Regions from separate parts of the Cutibacterium granulosum genome, predicted to be linked through region 3. Evidence: riboswitches for the same ligand, from Rfam matches in the RefSeq annotation. Region 3 holds a riboswitch; each other region holds the start of a gene.
The links. A riboswitch is a leader RNA that binds a small molecule or an ion and turns the genes downstream of it on or off. The one in region 3 is predicted to bind cobalamin.

Region 1 (4,151 bases), 170 kb from region 3:
CCTCGGTGGTGCCTCCCTCGCACTCGGGGGTCTCCAGGCCAGCGATGTGCCACACCGGGGCGGAGAATCCTTCACGGGGGCCGAAGTCGCGACGAGTCCCCAAGCAGGCCAGGAAGACCTTCGGACGCTCGGCGCAGGTGGCGGAGCGATCGACGAGGGCCTCGAAGACCTCGGCATCGCGATGCCACTGCAGCCCGTTGTGGGGTGCACCCTGCGGGAACGGCTTGGTCTCGACGGTCTTGGCGTCCAGCAGCGGGAACTCGCTGACGGCCGTAATCGGCTGCTTACGAGTGGCCAACCGCTTGGCACGCTCGGTGTTGAGCTTGTCGAGCTCGGTGCGGACATGGTCACCGGTGAGGGCTGCCGCCATGCCACCAGCGGCCTCGACGCTCTGGAACTCAGCCCAGGCAGCATCTGCCAGGGACTTGGTGAGCGACTCGACGTAGAAGGAGCCACCAGCCGGATCGTTGACGCGGCCGATGTTCGACTCCTCGGAGAGGATGATGCCGGTGTTGCGGGCAATACGACGCGAGAAGTCACTCTTCGGCAGGCCGATGGCGTCGTCGAAGGGCAGCGTCGTGATGGCCTCGGCACCGCCGACGGCGGCACCGAAGGTGGAGATGGTGCCACGCAGGATGTTGACGTAGGGATCGTCGCGGGTGAGCTCACGCCAGCTGGTGACGGCCTCCTGACGTGCACCACGCTTGCCTGCGGGAACCTCGAAGACCTCACCGACGCGGTTCCACAGGGTACGCAGGGCACGCAGTCGCGAGATGGTGAGGAACTGGTCATGGGTGGCAGACACCCGGAAGTTGATGCTGTCGAAGGCCTGCTCGGCAGTCAGCCCCTGCTCGATGAGGGCACGCACGTACTCGACACCGGTGGCAATGGCCCAGGCGAGCTCGGCGACGTCACCGGCACCGGCGTTGTGGTACACGGTCGCGTCGACGACGATCGGTCGAGCATTCTTGTACCCGTCAACCTTCTTGACCCATTCGGAGAGTCCGGACAGGTCGGGCTCGCCACCATTGATGGCAGCTGAACCGATCGGGTCGATGCCCAGGTTGAACGAGATCTCATCCTTCTTGGCGTCGGACTTCTCGATGGCAGCCAGCAGGGCATCGGCGGCAACGGCCTGGTCATCGCGGCTGGAAACCTCGATCTTGGCCAGGTTGAGCAACACACCCTCGAGCACGGAATCGATGTCGGAGGCGGCAATGGCGTCGTCACCGACTCGCAGCCAGATGGAGGTGACACCACGCTCGAGATCGGTGAGGATCGCCTTGCGGGTGAAGGCGACATCGGGGTCCTCGTGCAGGGCACGCACGTCCCAGGAGTCGATGACGCCGGTACGAATGGTGGTACCACGGGTGAACGGGGGAACGCCGGGAGCTCCGAGGTCCTCGGGAGCATCCTGGCGGGTGTACATGGGTTCGATCTTGACGCCGTCGACCGTGGTCGGCTGCAGACGTGCCATGCCCTTCTCGAGGTTGAGCTGCTTGCCCTCGGGACGCCCACGGTTGAGGACCTTGAGCACCTCCTTGTGCCACTGCTCCTGGGTCGGGGCCGGGAAGTCACCGGCGAGGGTGAGCGTCTCGGGCATGTCGACCTTGGCCGGCGTCGAGACGTTGTCGGGATCAGTCATACTCTTCAGACTCCTGCTCCGCTTTGGATAGACATACGTCGTCGTCCTCCCCTCGGGGACCACGTCATTGTCGTCGCACCGGGTGCGGCAACATGCTGGCAGGTCTTCGGACTCATGGGCGTCTCGTCGTTGACGAGTCCTACGTCACCGCTTCCCGGGGCCGAAGCCCAGTGCTTGATTGCCGTCGTCCCGGACGGGATGGCGTCAATGGTGATCTCGTTCCCATTCACCGCTGCGGGGCAGTTCCGGAGTTTCACCGGATTCCCTTTCACTGCTGGTCCAACCCATGACCTCACGCGATCACGACCTTCCCAGCACCAGCTCCTACCAGCTTATAAGATGAACGTCGACCGGGCAGCAGGGGGCTACCTCCTACGCACGATCGTGCAGCGAGGAATTGGCACAATCGACCCAGTTTTCACTCGTTCGTCGTATCCTTCGCTCACAGATCTGCATCCCTGCAGCGAAATCCGACTCCGGGGCCACTGTGCCACGACACGAGCCAGCGTCTCCTGGGCGCTGGCCAGCCGTCACCCCTCCCGGAAGATTCATCGGAGGCAGAGGATACGGCCTTGTCACGGCGTCACCTTGGTGAGACCGCACATCGGGGATGGTCCGAGCGAGCCTCAACCGTCTTGCCGATCCACGTCTCCAGAAGCCGATACGTCTGTTCCCGGTCTCGTTCGTGCAGCAGCTCATGTCGAGCATCAGGCTCCAGATGGACGTCCACCTGGAGCACCCCGTTCGCCGTAAGCTCACCGGCCACGCGACGCACTCCCCTGCCGTTGCCGCCGACCGGATCGCTGTCACCGCTCATGAGCAGTACCGGCAGCCGCGGTGGAATGGCTCGTAGGATCGTACTGGAGTTGCTCGTCTCACTGAGCCGAACCAGCTCCCGGTACAGCCCCACCGAGGCAGTGAATCCGCACAGTGGATCATTGCAGTAGGCGTCCACCTCACTGGCCTGTCGGCTGAGCCAGTCGAACCGGGTACGAACGGGACGAAACCGAAGATTCATGGAGCCAAAGATCAGGGTCTCCATCACTCGACTGGCAGAATCCTCACCAGCCATGACAATCTGGCTGGTCGCCGCACCACGAGCCACCTTCGCCAATGGGCCTGCTGAAGCTCCGGTCCCCAGTAGCACGAGCGCAGTCATTTCCCGGCCCCGACGAGCTGCGACGATCCGCGCCAGGAACGACCCCATCGAATGACCCACGAGGATCCAGGGCAGCTTCGGGTGCTGGGAGCGCACATCATCGGTCACTCGACACAGGTCGTCAACGATCTGATGGTAGCCCCGGTCGGGGGCCTGCCCGAGGGTGCCGTCCGCCAGTGCCCGCGGTCCGTGGCCACGGTGATCGTTGGCCACCACGAGCCAGCCAGACTGCGCCAGGCAACGTGCGAACTCGTCGTAGCGAGCAGCGTACTCGGCGAACCCGTGCACCAGTTGGATGAATCCACGCGGTTGACAACCAGGCCGCCAGATGAGCACGTCAATCTGCGCACCGTCGTCGGCAGTGAGGGTGATGGTGTCCATGGATCCTCCCGAGGTTGTGATCGAGCATCGCAGTGCCCAGAGTATTCGGTCAATGCATCACGGCCGTGACCGGTACGGCTCACTGTGGGTGATTCTCGACGTACACATCCATGGTGTCGTTGCGCATGGCATCCGAGAGCTCCTGCAGCCCTTCCTTGTCGACGACGTCATAGGCCTGACCGTCCTTCGACCTGCCAAACCCGGAAATGGGGGCTTGCACCTGCACGACCTTGTCACCGGAGGTGAATCGCAGACTCATGGCAAGTTTGCGAATCTCCGAATTGGTGAGCTTGTCGTCGACGGTCATGGTACGTCCGGCCAAGGTGGCGACGTCATCGAACTTCGAGGGATTGGCGAGCGTACCCGCAGAGAGGGTTTTGTCGATGATGGCCGTGAGGACATCCCGCTGACGGCGCGCACGATCAAGATCGCCGTTCTTGAGATCCCGGCGTTCGCGGACGTACTTGAGGGCCGCATTGCCTTTGAGCGTGATGTCTCCTGCTGGAAAGTGCATGCCCTCAATGGTGGAATCCTGATCGTTGTACACCTGTACACCGCCAAGAGCGGTCGTGAGTTCCTTGAAACCAGTGAAGTCGATGACGGCAGCATGATCCATGCGTACATTCGTCAAACTTTCAAGGGTCTGAATGGTCAGCGGCACGCCACCCCACGAATATGCAGCGTTGATCTTGGCCTGGGAAGGTTTGCCGATGACCTTGTTGGGCGGGATCGTCACCCACATGTCACGCAGGAAGCTGATGAGGTACAGATGCTCTCGATCCGCTGGCAGGTATGCCACCATCAGGGAGTCGGACCGACCTCGATCCCAACCCCGGGAGTCCGATCCCAGGAGTACGAAGGTTCGAGCGCCATCCGTAGCCGTGCTGGGGCGGGGGCTCGCGGTGGGCATCGTGAGAGGCTCCCGATTGATCTCGTCCAGACCATTGGTGAGGTGCTTGAGGAAAT
Region 2 (4,151 bases), 940 kb from region 3:
ATCGAGCAGGATGAGCTTGTCGCAGCATCGGGCGGCCAGGTTGAGATCGTGCAGGACGATGACCGTCGTCGCCGGAATGGTCGCCACCAGGGCGAGCAGCTCGAACTGGTGCCGGATGTCGAGGTGGTTGGTGGGCTCGTCGAGCAGCAGATGGTCGGTGTCCTGGGCGATGGCCCGAGCGATGAGCGCACGCTGCCGTTCACCGCCGGACAACTGGGTGATGAGCCGATCGGCCAGATACGTTATGTCGACGCGAGCCAGCGCTGCGTCCACCATGCTGCGATCCTCGGCGTCCCCATAACCAGCCAGGGAGCGGTGCGAGAGCCGTCCCAACCCCACGGCGTCGCGTACCGTGAGCGGCAGACCCTCGTCACGTTCCTGGGAGACGACGGCCACTGCTCGGGCAATGGCCCGCCTGGAGAGGCTGGTGACGTCCGAACTGTCGATGAGCACCTCACCACTGGCAGCCGGTAGGGCGCGGTACATGGCCTGGACGAGGGTGGACTTGCCTGCCCCATTGGGTCCGACGACACCGATGGTGCTGCCGTCTCCGGCGGACAGATCCACCTCGTCGACCACCACCCGGTTGCCACGGCGGATCACCAGGGAATGTACGTCAATCATGGCTCCTCCTCACCGCGCCGGATTCATCCGGTTGACGAGCACCAGGAGGAACGGCGCCCCCAGCAGTCCGGTGATGATGCCGATGGGTAGTTCGGAGGGGGCGAACATCGTCCGGGACACCGTGTCGGCCCACACCAGGAAGATGGCGCCGGCCAGCCCCGACGAGATGACGAGGGTTCGGTGCCCGTACCCGGTGAAGGAGCGCATGAGGTGCGGGATGATGAGGCCGACGAAGCCAATCCCACCAGCCATCGACACCACCGCCCCCACGGCTGCCGAGACCGGAACGAGGATGACGAGCCGAATCACCTGGGGGTTGATCCCCACCGCCATCGAGGTCTGATCACCGCTGGCCAGGGCATCGAGCCAGGGGGCGCACAACCACAACAGCGCCATGAGCACCGCAGCAATGCCCACCAGCCAGATGCTCTGGGTCCAACTCACCTTGGCCAGGGACCCCAGCATCCAGAACATCACCGAGCGTGCCGTCTCCGGGGAGTCCGCGGAGAAGATGATGAGATTCGTCACGGCCTGGAAGATGAACCCGACCGCGATACCGGCCAGCACCAGGGTGAGGGCTGAGCTGCCGCGTCGACCGCCCACTCCCAGCACCAGGGTGGTGGCCACCAGGGCACCGACGAAGGCCAGGCTGGCCACCCCCAGTGGGCTCGACATGCCGATGAGGACCATCGCCGCCGCAGCGCCCGTCGACGCCCCCGAGCTCACTCCCAACACGTAGGGTTCGGCCAGCGGGTTGCGCACGATCGCCTGCAGGGCGACCCCGGCCACTCCGAGTGCAGCCCCCACGCCGATCCCGGCGATGATGCGAGGCATACGGTTCTGCCAGACGATGGCGTCGGTGATGCCGTCCCAGGTCACCTGCGGGTGCAACCCCAGATGGTCGGCCAGCACGCCGATGACCTGGTCCCAGGGCACCGAGGCCGCGCCGAAGGCGATGCTTCCCACCGGGGTGAGGACGAGCAGCACGACGAGCAGGATGGTCCTGATGCGTGTGTGCCGCATGATCACTTCTTGAGGAGCTTGTTCAGTTCCACGGCTCCCTTGATGGACTGTGGGGTGGGCGGATCCGTCAGCGAGAATGGGATGACGACGACCTGGTTCTTCCTCACGGCCTGCAGCTGCGAAGCGCCCTTGTACTTGAGGAATGCTGGTTTGGTCTTGGCGATGTCGCCCTCCTGGGCGAGCAGGACGATCCATTCTGGATCCCGGTTGAGGACGTCCTCCATCGTCGCGTCGAAGACGCGTTTCCTCTCGCCGTCGTAGACGTTGCGCAGGCCGTTGGCCTCGAGGATCGGCTGCACCATGCTCGAGGTGCCGTAGGTGTAGAACCCGCTGTTGCCGGGCTCCACCCACAGAGCGGCGGCGCTGTGCTGTGAGTCCTTGCTGGCCTGGGAGGTGAGGTCCTTCACCTGCCCGGTGAGTTCGTCGTTGAGGGTCCTGGCCTTGTCGGGGACGCCGAAGATGTCACCGACCTTGCTGACCTCCTTGGTGACGAGGTCGAAACTCGCGTGATCGGTCCCGGTGCCGTGCGGGCAGAACGTGTCGGGGGCGTACACCTTGACCCCAGCCTTGCGCAGAGCGGCACGGTCCAGACCTTCGTCATAGCCGATGACGAGGTCGGCATGCTGGTCGAGGATCGTCTCGGTGGCGAGCTTGGCGCCACCGGTGTCCAGCTCGGAGGAGGTGATCGTGGGCACGTCCGTGATCTTCTTCAGGGTGTCGGCGTCGTAGCCGTCGGCCATGACCTCCCCGGCCCGACCGGTGATCGAGTCCATGACGCCCAGCTTCACCAAGATCGATGCGTCGGTGTCTCCCATGAGGATGACCCGCTTGGGCGGCGTGTCGAAGGTGAGGGTCTCGTCACAGCTTTTCACCTTCACCGGTGAGGAGAATGCCGAGGCGGATGCCGTGGCTGACGGGCTGCCGGCCCCGGATGAGTCCTCGCCGTGGGAACCGCAGCCGGTGAGCAGCATGGCACCGACGAGTCCGACGGCGGTCGTCGCGAGCAATGGTGTGCTGTGCCCATGACGGAAATGGGCATCACGAGTGATGTGCATGTGGTGTCTCCTCGCACCTGGTGACCGGAGGGTAGCCACACGGTGTCCTGGCTCCCAGGTCGTTGCGCGTTCTCTGCCTTCCAGCCCCGGAAAAGGCCGTGACGTGTCTCGTCGGGCGACGAGGAGAAGTGGCTCGCTGGTCACAGTTGCGGGAACAGCCCCGGACTCGCACCGGAGTTCCCGTATGGTTTTGGGCTCAGCATAACGAGATCGTGGGCGGAATTCCACGCATGGCTGAACAGCTCTCGGGTCTCCTCAGTGCCTTCCTTGCCTCGAAACGGAAGCTGAGGCTGCATGCCAGTGGGGGCGGGGCGAGACTCGTCATGACGTCAGCACGAGCCCGCCGAAGCAGCCTAGTCTCGGGCGGCTAGGCTGACCACATGATTGTCGGCATCGGCGTGGACGTCTGCGACCTGCAACGGTGGGAGGACGCGCTGGCCCGCCACCCGGGGTTGGTGCAGAAGGTGCTCACCCCTGCCGAGGGCAGTCTGCCGAAGCGCTCCCAGGCGGCCAGGTTCGCCGCCAAGGAAGCCCTTGCCAAAGCGCTTGGTGGGCCGGACGGGTTGCGTTGGCGCGAGGTGGAGGTTGTCGTCGAGCAGTCCGGCAAGCCGCGTCTGCATCTCACCGGAGGATCTGCCAGGACGGTGCAGGAGCGCGGTGTCACCGACATTCACCTGTCCCTCAGCCACGACGGGGCACTCGCCGTGGCATTCGTCATCTGTGAGGTGCAATGACTCAGTACGTGTGCACGGCGGCCGCGATGCGCGCTGCCGAACAGAAGCTTTTCGATGCGCATCCCGGTACCGATCTCATGGCTGTGGCTGCAGGGCAGGTCGCCGCGCAGGCACGGGGCATGCTCGCCGATCTGGGGTGCGGGGTGCGAGGCGGTTCAGTGCTGGTGCTCGTGGGAGGCGGCAACAACGGGGGAGACGGTCTGCTGGCCGCGGCCGAGCTCGCCGACGAGGGATGCCATGTACGGGTCTGTCCGGTGCTGGGCACACCACATGCCGCTGGTTGGCAGGTCGCCCTACGAGCGGGGTGTGAGGTGGTGACGATGGAGCAGGCTGGCCAGGTGGTACCAGACCTCGTCATCGACGCCGTCCTGGGGATTGGCGGACGCCCTGGCATCCCGGACGATCTTGCGAGGCTGGGGGAGCAGCTTTCCGCTGCGAGCTGGCTCGCTGTCGATCTGCCCTCTGGCCTGGACGCCAATTCCGGGGCCGTCACGACCTCGCTACGAGCCGATGTCACCGTGACCTTCGCGGCACGCAAGTGGTGCCATGTTGCCCCACCCGCCGCTGAGCGGTGCGGACGGGTCGACGTGGTCGACATCGGCGTCGAGCCCGGTGGCAGTGATGGCGTCCCGAAGTGTGCTGACGGTTGGACGAGTGTGGTCGACGAGGACGACCTCGCCCGGCTCTGGCCGGTCCCGGACCCGGGAGACGACAA
Region 3 (4,151 bases):
CGTCTCCCGTGCCGAACGCCGGTGGTACGCCGACTCGGTGCCCCGCGGGGCCGTCTTCACCGTTGGTGCTCTCACCCCGTTGGCCGTCGCCGGCCTGGCCGTCGACGTCGCGACCCGACGTCACCCGGGGTGGCGAGCGCTCACCACCGCCGTGACCACCTGGGCCGTCGTGGGGGCACAGTCCCTCTCCCATGAGGGACGAGTCATGGCCGACGTGCTGGCCTCCGGCGATCTCGACGCGGCGCGGCACCGTCTGCCCCATCTGTGTGGCCGGGACCCCGAGGCCCTCGATGGCCCCCAGATCGCCCGCGGCACGGTGGAGTCCATGGCCGAGAACACGTCCGACGCCGCCGTCGCCTCGATCCTCTGGTGCGCGGTGGGCGGACTGCCAGCCATGCTCGTGCACCGCGGCTCCAACACCCTGGACGCCATGATCGGCCACCACAACGACCGCTACGAGAACTTCGGCAAGGTCGCAGCCAAGCTCGACGATGCGCTCAACTGGCTACCGGCTCGCCTCACCGGGGCGCTGGCCGCCCTCTGCGCCCCCGAGGTGGGTGGCAACCGCAGCCACACCTGGGCGACGGTGTGCGCCGAGCACGACCACCACCCCAGCCCCAACGGCGGCTGGTGCGAGGCGGCCTGGGCCGCCGCCCTGGCCGTGCAGCTGGGCGGGCGAAACGTCTACTACGGCAACCGGGTCGAGTTCCGACCACTGCTGGGATCCGGGCCGCTGCCCGACGCCGAGGCGGTGCATGACGCCGCCCGTCTGGTGAACCTGGTGACCGGGGCAGCCACCCTCACCGCCGTGGGCGGATTGGCGAGCCTGGCCCATGTGCTGTTCCACGGTGGTGTCGTCCCACGGTCCGTCGCGTCACGACCAGCACACCGAACTGCACGCTCATACCGCAGGATCACTGCACGGGCACTCCACAGGGGCGTTCCGCAATCGACCCATCGAGCAGGCAGGAGACAGCCATGACCGGAATCCTCGTCGCCGGAACCTCCTCGGACGCCGGCAAGTCACTCGTCGTCACCGCCCTGTGCCGCGCGGCAGTACGTCAGGGAATCGACGTCGTGCCGTTCAAGGCGCAGAACATGAGCAACAACTCCATGGTGTGCGCCGACGGCTCGGAGATCGGTCGGGCACAGTACCTGCAGGCCGCCGCTGCCCGGGTGCAGCCCAGCTCGGCGATGAACCCGGTACTGCTCAAACCCGGCACCGACCGGCGCTCGTTCATCGTGCTGCGGGGCCAACCCGGCGGAGTGCTGGAGGCCGGCCAGTACACCACCGGGCGGCAGGCCCTTGCCGAGGCGGCCTGGGCGGCCTACGACGAGCTCGCTGCGGCACACGATCTCGTCATCTGTGAAGGTGCCGGGTCGCCCGCCGAGATCAACCTGCGCTCCGGGGACTACACGAACATGGGTCTGGCCCGGCAGAAGAACCTTCCGGTGGTGCTCGTGGGAGACATCGACCGTGGCGGGGTGCTCGCCTCGATCTACGGCACTTGGGGGCTGCTCGACGACGCCGACCGTGCCCTGCTGGCCGGTTACCTCATCAACAAGTTCCGTGGTGACGACTCGGTCCTCGCCCCCGGGCTGACCGAGATCACCCGGCGCACCGGGCTCCCCAGCCTCGGGGTGCTGCCGTGGGTGCCCGGGGTGTGGTTGGACGGTGAGGACGCCTTGGAGGTCGGACGCTGGCGTCACGAGGGCGACGCCGTCGATCCGACAGCCCTGCGGGTGGCCGTCGTGCGCTTCCCGCGAATCTCCAATGCCACCGACGTCGACGCCCTGGCCGGTGAGGCCGGTGTGGACGTGCAGGTGACGACCAATCCAGCGACCTGCGCCGCCGCCGACATCGTCGTCCTGCCCGGATCACGCTCGACGATCGACGACCTGGCCTGGTTGCGCAGCACCGGTATTGCCGAGGTGGTGGCCGAACGCGCCGCGCAGGGTCGCACCGTCGTCGGCATCTGCGGAGGCTACCAGATGCTTGCGCGCACCATCGACGACCCACAGGGGCAGGAGGTTGCCGGGGGAGCGCAGGTGCCGGGACTCGGCCTGCTGCCGGTGGACGTCGACTTCGCCGCCGAGAAGACGTTGACCCTCTCGCACGGCACGTGGCAGGGCATCGAGGTCGGTGGGTACGAGATCCACCACGGCACCACCACTGCCGATGCCGGTTCAGAGCCGTTCCTCGATGGGGTCCACGTCGGATCGGTGTGGGGGACGATGTGGCACGGTGCCTTCGAACACGACGATTTCCGGCGCACCTGGTTGGGCCAGGCCGCCCAGGTGGCCGGTTCGTCCTGGCGCCCGCACACCGACGAACTGGGCTACCAGGCCCGTCGGGAGACCATGATCGACACCTTGGCCGATGCCCTCGTCGAGCACGTCGACGTGGACACCCTGCTCACGCTGGGACGCTGAATCCGGGTGGTCCCACCCGCTATGCTCGGTACGAGCGGTCGAAGTGGGAGGAAGTCGGTGTGAGTCCGGCGCGGTCCCGCCACTGTGAACCGGCACATTGTCGATCTGCCCCGTAGATCGACACACTGAACGGTGCAGCCAGATACTCCGTCGATCGCAGCGCACATCATCGGGCGAGGAAACCTGAGGAGGCCATTGTGAACTCTGCCCCATCGAACCCACCCCGCACCCTGTACGGTGTCGGGGTCGGACCCGGAGACCCAGAACTGGTCACATTGCGGGCCCAACGCATTCTGCAGGAGGCGGACGTCGTCCTCGTGCCGTCCACCGAGGCGTCCGCCGGAGGTATGGGGCGAGCCGAGGAGATCATTCGCGCGGCCTGCCCGCACATGACGGGACGCATCCAGCCGGTGCCGTTCTCCATGGCCCAACGCCGTGGTCTGGGCACCAAACGGATCGAGTCGTGGCGGGCCTCGGCCGATTTCGCCGTGGACGCCTTCAACGACGGGGCACACAGTGTGGCCCTGGCCACCGTCGGAGACCCAGCCGTCTACTCGACGTTCACCTATCTGCGTGCCAACGTCGAGGAACGACTGCCCGATGTCGTCATCGCCCTCGTGCCCGGAATCACCGCCATGCAGGCCATCGCCGCCGCCGCCGGCACCCCACTGGTCGAGGGGCGCGAGATCCTCGCCCTGGTGCCGGCCACCGTCGGCCCGGAGAAACTCGGTGAGGTGCTCGACGTCGTCGACTCCGTCACCGTCTACAAGGGTGGGCGCAAGATGCCCGAGGTGCTCGAGCAGATCCGCGAGCGGGGCCGTGACGCCATCATCGGCACCGACGTCTCCCTGCCGACCCAGCACCTGCTCGGTCTGGCCCAGGTGGAGGCCGACGAATCGGCCCCCTACTTCTCGACCGTCCTGTCCGTGCCCGAACGCCCCGTCACCGGAGGAAAACTGTGAGCCCCACACCCACGCCATCCACCCCCGAGCCCCCAGATGACCTCACGTCACCAGACGACGCTGCGGCCTCGACCGGCGTCCCGTCGACGACCGAGGCCAGCTCGCGCTCGACGACCCCGCAGGCGGCCCGTCCCACCCAGCACGCCTCGGAGCAGGCCCTGGAGGATCTGGACCACTCGCTCATCGACCCTGCCCCGATCCCGGCCACCAGCTTCGCCGAGGGGCAGGGCAGGGTCGTCTTCGTCGGTGCCGGACCAGGTGCTCCGGACTTGGTGAGCGTGCGCGGTGCCCGCGTCATCGAGACCGCCGACATCATCATCTGGGCCTCCAGCCTGGTGCATCCCGACATGGTCGCCCGGCACAAACCCGACGCCGAACTCATCGACTCCGCCGCCATCCCGCTGGAGGACCTCGAACCCCTCTACACCCGAGCTCGTGACGAAGGTCTGTTGGTGGCCCGGGTGCACACCGGGGATCCCTCCATCTACGGAGCCACTGCCGAGCAGCGTGACCTGTGCCGCCGCATCGGCATCGGCTTCGAGACGATCCCCGGCATCTCCGCCTTCTCGGCTGCCGCGGCCCGGATGGACGTCGAGATCACCGTGCCGGAGGTCTCCCAGTCGCTCATCCTCACCCGGCTGGAGGGTGGACGCACCCCCATGCCCGACGGTGAGACCGTCGCCTCCTTCGCCGCCCACGGGGCCACCATGGCCGTCTACCTGTCGGCGGCTCGCAACAAGGCCCTGCAGCAGGCTC

Region 1: it holds a riboswitch for cobalamin, as region 3 does, so the genes downstream of both, mutA (methylmalonyl-CoA mutase small subunit) here and cobI (precorrin-2 C(20)-methyltransferase) in region 3, are expected to answer to the same signal.
Region 2: it holds a riboswitch for cobalamin, as region 3 does, so the genes downstream of both, CKV91_RS09200 (ABC transporter substrate-binding protein) here and cobI (precorrin-2 C(20)-methyltransferase) in region 3, are expected to answer to the same signal.

Annotation. Positions count from the first base shown of each region.
Region 1 covers NZ_LT906441.1:1,085,831-1,089,981, reverse strand. Annotated here, with positions in the region: gene mutA (methylmalonyl-CoA mutase small subunit) at 1-1,645, opposite strand, end outside; cobalamin riboswitch at 1,726-1,948, opposite strand; gene CKV91_RS04555 (alpha/beta fold hydrolase) at 2,229-3,185, opposite strand; gene CKV91_RS04550 (LCP family protein) at 3,265-4,151, opposite strand, start outside.
Region 2 covers NZ_LT906441.1:2,152,940-2,157,090, reverse strand. Annotated here, with positions in the region: gene CKV91_RS09210 (ABC transporter ATP-binding protein) at 1-624, opposite strand, end outside; gene CKV91_RS09205 (FecCD family ABC transporter permease) at 634-1,647, opposite strand; gene CKV91_RS09200 (ABC transporter substrate-binding protein) at 1,650-2,702, opposite strand; cobalamin riboswitch at 2,743-2,885, opposite strand; gene CKV91_RS09195 (holo-ACP synthase) at 3,083-3,436, shown strand; gene CKV91_RS09190 (bifunctional ADP-dependent NAD(P)H-hydrate dehydratase/NAD(P)H-hydrate epimerase) at 3,433-4,151, shown strand, end outside.
Region 3 covers NZ_LT906441.1:916,861-921,011, forward strand. Annotated here, with positions in the region: partial or broken gene CKV91_RS03765 (CobD/CbiB family cobalamin biosynthesis protein) at 1-892, shown strand, start outside; gene CKV91_RS03770 (cobyric acid synthase) at 979-2,433, shown strand; cobalamin riboswitch at 2,443-2,602, shown strand; gene cobI (precorrin-2 C(20)-methyltransferase) at 2,631-3,395, shown strand; gene cobM (precorrin-4 C(11)-methyltransferase) at 3,563-4,151, shown strand, end outside.